3 regions of the Effusibacillus dendaii genome follow, and region 1 is predicted to be linked to each of the others. Evidence: riboswitches for the same ligand, from Rfam matches in the RefSeq annotation. Region 1 holds a riboswitch; each other region holds the start of a gene.
The links. Region 1 has a riboswitch for cyclic di-GMP ahead of skT53_RS10130 (tetratricopeptide repeat protein). Riboswitches for the same ligand answer to the same signal wherever they lie in the genome.

Region 1 (2,267 bases):
CACTTCGCGCGGCACCGACATGGGACTAATCTGAACCACAACGGCACCCGCACGCAGAATTCCGTAATAGGCAATCACATAATGCGGACAATTCGGCAGCATAATCGCCACCCGGTCCCCTTCACCGATTCCGGCCTCGGCAAGGGCTGCCGCAAACCGGTCCACCGTAAAAAACAATGTTTTATAATCAATTTCTGTTCCGTGAAAGTAGATCGCTTTCCGATCCGGATACCGCTCGCTGGTCTGTGCCAGCATAAGCGGCACTGTCAAATCCGCCATGCCAGTTTCCTCAAAAGTGGATGATGTCCCTCTCGTACTCATGATAACCCTCCTGTATCCCCTGATCAAAATAACGAGCATAAATGAATGAATATTCATTTATGAATGACTATTCACTAGTTTAGCAATCTTTCACTAAAACCACAATACATTACTACTTGAGTGGGAGAGTAAGATTGTAAAAAGGAGTCCGCTATGTAAGCGGACCCGAAGCTGAAAAATATCTCTATTTATATGCCAGACGCTCGATCTGTTGCTCACACGCCAGCAATGGCCCTGTTTGTCCCGTTTTCGCAAACAAATGTTTCAACATATGCAAAACCTCAAGTTTAAGTTGCCACATATGGGGTTCACAGCATACAGGAAAAACTTTCTTTAAATAATGAATGGCGCCCATCCAATCTTTTTGCTGTGACAACACCAGGGAAAGGGACAACGCCGTCTGTACCTGCTTGGCGTCAACTCCCTGTTTTCGCCAAGATTCATAAGCCATCAGGTAGGCAGCCACAGCCTGCTCCGTTTTACTCTGACGTTGAAAAGTCAGTCCATATAACTGCCATATACAAGAAAAAAGCGTGTGTGTATCGTCTGCCCCTCCATACAGGGCCATCAGACACCAATCCTGCGCTTCTTCCCACTGTTCCATTTCCGCACAGCATACCGCCAGAAGATAATCGATGAAAACCAGTCCTCTATCGTCTTCGGTGCCGTTATAATGTTTTCTTGCCAAAATCGCTGAGTCCTTTGCTTCTTCCAGATATCCCAACCGGTAATAGGTCATGCTCAGAAACAGGAACAAAAAGCCATCTGTCTCAACCGTTGATTCAGATGCTAAAAATTTTAGTTTCAGCTGCAGTAATGAAATATCATAAATGTGCCACTTATCTTCATCGACAAAAGTACTCCCATCCCGCTCCAACAGCCGATGGATTCTAATTTCTGCCAGTTCCACCACCTGTTGTTTCATCGATTCAAAAAGAACAAGCGTATTTAACAGCGACCCATCTTCACGCCCCAACTCATCCAGCATTTCCGTGAAACAAGAATCAAACGGGTGTTCCTTTTCACGCACCGATTGCCAATCTTTAGGAAGCAAATGCAAGTTCATGTTTCACACTCCCCAAACAAAAATGTCTGCCTCAGAGGCAGACAAGGGAATGTGCTGCCACTGCGGCGGCCCGGCTGTCATAAAAAGCGCAGAACGACTGCAACTTTTCTTAGACCCGCAGCTTTGCGTCATCACCTTTCGATGATTTTGCCCTTAACATCAGTGTCGTTCAAAAAAATCACATTTTTAAAATATCTTAAACAAAACGCTCCGAATTTCCTTCTACACTATAAAAAATGCGACAAAAGTCCCACCTAAAGCGGGCTTTCTGCACTCGAAACTCCCAATCCCAGCTCGAACTCCTGCTCAGGAAGAAGCAACCGGCTCACCGCGCAGCCCCAAATCATCCGCTCTGTCTTTTAATGCATCAATCACAAACTGAATATGCTCATCGAGACTGATTCCCAATTCTTCCGCCCCTTTGTATACATCATCGCGTGACACGCCTTTTGCAAACGCTTTGTCTTTCAGTTTTTTCTTGACCGCCTTGACATCCACGTCAAAAATGCTTTTGCTCGGCCGAACCAAAGCTACCGCCGTGACAAATCCCGATAATTCGTCGCAGGCAAACAATGTCTTGTCCAACAGAGATTCCCGTTTCACTCCCGTGTATTCCGCATGGGAAAGGATCGCATGAATCACATCCTCCGGATATCCGAGTTGCTTGAGTATTTCGCATCCTTTGTAGGGATGCTCTTGCGGAGTTGGATATTGCTCATAATCGAAATCATGCAGCAAGCCGACAATAGCCCATTTTTCCGCATCTTCACCAAATTTTTCAGCATACGCTTTGACGGACGTTTCCACCGCCAGCGCATGTTTGATCAAGCTCTGACTCTTGGTGTATTCATTTAAAAGCGACCATGCCTGTTCCCGATTC
Region 2 (2,267 bases), 300 kb from region 1:
CTGTCAGGAATTTTATTCACTTTCGTCAATTGTGCCTTGTTCATCTATAAATAAAGCAGTAATACCCGTCCGTTTCTTAGCTAATAAAGGAAGTCTACTCCAAAGATTTCGGAACTGTTTAACATCGGGTAACGCTATACTGTACTTTGCAGTTGGGTCATCCATTCTCTGAAGTGTTTCAGCCAAGACCCCTAAGAAATAGTTTACGTTCATTGGATTAGAAGTCCCCAAGCCTTTTACCTCAATAATCCAACGTTCCGTTCCTCTTATTGCATTTATGTCAATTCCAGGAGTTTTTCCCCATGCAATCTGCGTTTCCCAACCGTTTGAATGGAGGAATTCCTTTAGGAATTGTTTGATATTGTCTTCAGAAAAGACGGATGACAATTCATTATCTCGCACATTTTCTTGATGAGTTACTGGTTCTACCAAGATACCCTCCGAGCATAAATAATTTCCCAGCTTACCATCTTTTCGCCGAATACGTTTAATGATTTGTTTTGTCTCCAATGACCTGCATGCCTGGTTTACCGCCTGTTGCGGCTCATTTACTCCTAATATGGCGTTGGTGATTTCCCGATCCGTTAAGCCCTCTTGAGTTTTTAAGAGGGTTATGTGTATCCCTTCTAATCCTTGAATTTTGTCGATTCATTCCTTACACTCTCACCTACCTTAAACCCATGCCGCACAAGCATTTTCAGTCATTCAAGAAAATGAAAAACCGCCTACATTGGCGGCAACAACTCCCTAAAACGGCACTTTTTTTTATACGTTCGATCTCATTCAATCGCACGTCTAACATTTGGCTTATTTTTAGCATATATGGGTGAGTTAAACAATCCACATCTTGACTCACACGAATCAATCGTTTCTTCAGCATCGTAATTTCTGCATCTAAACGCATGTGAACGCGACTTTCCAAATCACATTCCCCCTTAATAGGTTGGAGTTTCGGTAGCTGGCTGACATAGCATAAAACCTTAGCCCCTGTAGCTTTGCGTCACAACTTTTCAGTTGCTTTGCCTTTTTCACACGATGCGATTTGGTTATTTAGTTGTATTGACATAAATATACTATTTCCCCCGACCATTTTCAATATTTTCAAAAAACATTGAATAGCAACCGATTGACAATCCTATCAGTTGTTTATGTAATGGTCATAAATGGATCCCCATTCTATGACCTTTTCGTTTATTATGCGACATTTCCATGATCGATTGGAATAAATTGATTCAAGTCAGGCACAAAGTAAAAACCATCTCGGCTCAATTCTGCCTAGATGTCCTCCATATCAAGAAAATGGCTGTCGGCTACTTCCTACAGCGTTTTTCCCTTCAATTGATCATTCAAATACTCCACTCTTTTCGTGACTGGAGCCATGTAAAATTGATGCCCGTACAATCTTGATCCCCTCCCTCCGCTTCTCATCAGTTCTTCTATCTACTCTACCATTGTATGTAAAAATCAAGAGTTCAGATATGGCAAACATGTTTGAGCTGGTTTGAGCATTGGAAAGTCACGTAAGGTAAGGGAAAATCAGATGTTAGAAAATGAAGAAAATAGCCGAGGCAGAAACAGGAGTAGATCCCCAAATTTCGCTCAGCTCGTAGGCAAACATATTAAGCTTTAGGCAAACTTTTTAGGCTGTGGGCAATCTAAAACTGCTTTTTACACAAGTATGCACCGAAAATAAAGTCGTCTCGCCCATGTCACCTTTCCCCATCCACTCTCGCTCCTACAGCCACAAGGCTTCTCCGCCTCTCCACACCATATACCAAAAATTACCAATGTAATTATAGTCGTCATAGGGTTCTGGGAAAAACAGGGATTACGACGTGAAAAAACGGGGTCAAAAAAGCAATTAAAGTCGAACTAAGAGCAGGGGGAAAGGCAGGGAAACAGATTCGGGATAGGGCAACAGATAATCGGAGGAAATGATCGAGAAAAAACAGGAGAAAAACGTTTGAATCCTTTGTACCACAAGGATTTTCTTCGTCTCCCCTCCCAATAAATCCTCTCACCTGATTTAAGAAAAGAGCCGAGGAAATACAGGTGTGCATCGCAAAAAAAGTCTGCCCAAAACCTCCCCCACCCGCTCCTCTCCACAAACCAAATCGTATCAAGGCTTTTCCCGCTCTTTCATCTGTTTCACTTTATCACTCTAAACCAGTAAAAGTCTGCATGCAAATCAGAGTAAAAACCAGAGGAGACTTCTGAAAAACGAAGTGAAAAATAGCAAATATAGTTTGCCCGTGAGGACAGTGATA
Region 3 (2,267 bases), 830 kb from region 1:
TCCTACATATAATTCCAGTTCCTTTTCGGGAAGATTCAATTCCGCATTCAGTTGTTGTTCCACTTCGGTCCGCAATCGGTACGCAAAATCAGAAAACAGATCCACTTTTTGATCTGGCAAAAGAAAAAATAAAAACAGATCATCCCCTAACATTCGCCGGGAGAAACATCCTTCCCATTTTTCCTGTTCGAACCTCAAAATGATCTGGTTGAGCGTCTGCAATACACGATTGCAAAATAGCTGTCCACGGGTCTGGTACACATCACCAAATCGTTTGATGTCCAGATAAATGAATCCCACTTGACCTTTTTTCAATTGTCCATTCAATCGTTTTAAAAACCTTTCGTTTATAAAACTATCATCCAGCAACAAAATACTCTTCTGTCGATTCCCCATCGTTCTCTCCGCCCTCTTCGACAAAATTCCACATTTTGTCTTATCAGTATACCGATGGAGTTTATTTAAATGGTTAATTATTTGTAAATTTAAGTAAAAATCCTTATTGTACGGTCATAGAAGAACTTTGGCACAGTCATGCCAGCCAAAGCGGGACCGCTGTCCCCAATACAGCGCCGATCGCCACATCTGACGGATAGTGCAGTCCCAAATATACACGTGAACTGGCGGTTAAAGCCGCAAGTGCATACAAACCCGGAGACAAGACGGGAAACGCAATTGACAAAACAGTCGCCGAGCAAAAGGCGGCTGTTGAATGGCCAGATGGAAATGATGCATCTGTCAGAAGTTTTCGTCCCGTAAATACATTCTCCAGAACCTGATAGGGACGATGGCGCGGCAGCAGCTTTTTACAAGCGGCCACAATCAGATGGCTAAACAACAGGCTGATCGCCAAATGAACCCCTTCATAGCGCCAATACGGATCACTCTGCAGCAAAAAAACCAGCGACATGCCAATCGAGAAAACAGTTCCACCCAGATGTGTAACTACAGGCATCAACTGTTCAAAGAACGAACATTTGCAGGCGCCATTAATCCAGCGGAACGCCCGGATGTCTCTTCCGACCATCCATTCAGCCATACGCTGCATAATTTCACTCCTCAAAATTCTCTTCTATAAGGATAGCATTAAAGTATTAAGTTTTTATAAAAATCGTGTGAAAGGGTGATGAAAAACAAAAACAGCGAAAACACAAACTAAGAGGTTCCTTGGAATAAGGAACCTCTTAGTTTGTGGGGGGTAGGGGGATTCCAAAAGGGTCAATGAGGAAACCTTTTGGGGGATTGAGCAATTCACCCGGAACAATCAGCAGCCTGGCTATCATTGCTTTGGGGAAGCTTTAGACCCATGGCTTTGCGTCCCTGTCTTTCGACGAGGTTTGCCCTTGATGATTGACTCGCTCCTTGTCTTTAATTTTACATGTGTCGACAAAATAGTACATAGGTCTGCACGACTATTTTTATACAAATTCCTCATTAACCGAAAACCCTTTTAAAATAAGGGATAATTCTTTTGGTGTTTTTCCAGCTCCGAAGATCATATAGGGCAAAAGGACTATCCTGATCTGCTGATGACCACACAGATTCCAGCAATCCCCCGTCGTATTCCCGGTCAGTTCCGATCAATTCAATTCTTGAATAATTCTCCTGCAAACGACTGACAATTTCCCGGGTCGAATCCTCTGAGCCGGTATCCACCACAAGGATATGAAGATCATTTTTTAAGAAAAACGAACGCACCAACAAAAAACGCAGTAAACCTTCCACGTACGCTTCTCCGTTGCGAACCACCAATACTAACGTAAACCTGTGACCTTCACTGATCGAAGGGGATTCATAAAGTCGAACCACCTGATAGAGCGCGGCGACAATCCCGTAAGCAGCGAACGCCCAAATCAAAAGAGCGAGCATACCGAACACCTCCCTTGTGGTGTCACTATATGCGCGCCCTCTATTAGGCGTTCGTCATAACCTTACCCAACCGTTCCTGGCTGCTGCAATGACCGCCTGCGTGCGGTCGTCTACATTAAGTTTACCTAAAATAGAAGAGACATGATTTTTCACTGTTTTTTCAGATATGAATAACGCCTCACCAATCATTCGGTTGCTTTTTCCTTCCGCCATTAAACGAAGGATTTCCATCTCTCGAATCGTCAAAAGCTCCCGCCATGTCTCCTGTTCAACGGCTGCCGCCGCCTCCTCATGAGCGGATGCGTGATCAGTTGCGTTGTAGCTCAGACGTTTAAACTCGTTTAATAATTTGGTGGTAATCTGAGGGTGAATGAACGCTGTTCCATTTGCAACTTGCC

Region 2: another riboswitch for cyclic di-GMP. It lies ahead of skT53_RS19215 (Spo0E family sporulation regulatory protein-aspartic acid phosphatase); the one in region 1 lies ahead of skT53_RS10130 (tetratricopeptide repeat protein).
Region 3: another riboswitch for cyclic di-GMP. It lies ahead of skT53_RS14485 (phosphatase PAP2 family protein); the one in region 1 lies ahead of skT53_RS10130 (tetratricopeptide repeat protein).

The regions. Positions count from the first base shown of each region.
Region 1 covers NZ_AP023366.1:1,871,890-1,874,156, forward strand. Annotated here, with positions in the region: gene skT53_RS10125 (long-chain-fatty-acid--CoA ligase) at 1-321, opposite strand, end outside; gene skT53_RS10130 (tetratricopeptide repeat protein) at 506-1,387, opposite strand; cyclic di-GMP riboswitch class I at 1,449-1,549, opposite strand; gene skT53_RS10135 (HD domain-containing protein) at 1,694-2,267, opposite strand, start outside.
Region 2 covers NZ_AP023366.1:2,168,690-2,170,956, forward strand. Annotated here, with positions in the region: gene skT53_RS11655 (hypothetical protein) at 13-432, opposite strand; gene skT53_RS19215 (Spo0E family sporulation regulatory protein-aspartic acid phosphatase) at 698-904, opposite strand; cyclic di-GMP riboswitch class I at 951-1,034, opposite strand.
Region 3 covers NZ_AP023366.1:2,703,108-2,705,374, reverse strand. Annotated here, with positions in the region: gene skT53_RS14490 (GGDEF domain-containing protein) at 1-396, opposite strand, end outside; gene skT53_RS14485 (phosphatase PAP2 family protein) at 533-1,048, opposite strand; cyclic di-GMP riboswitch class I at 1,264-1,352, opposite strand; gene skT53_RS14480 (glycosyltransferase) at 1,435-1,869, opposite strand; gene skT53_RS14475 (response regulator) at 1,924-2,267, opposite strand, start outside.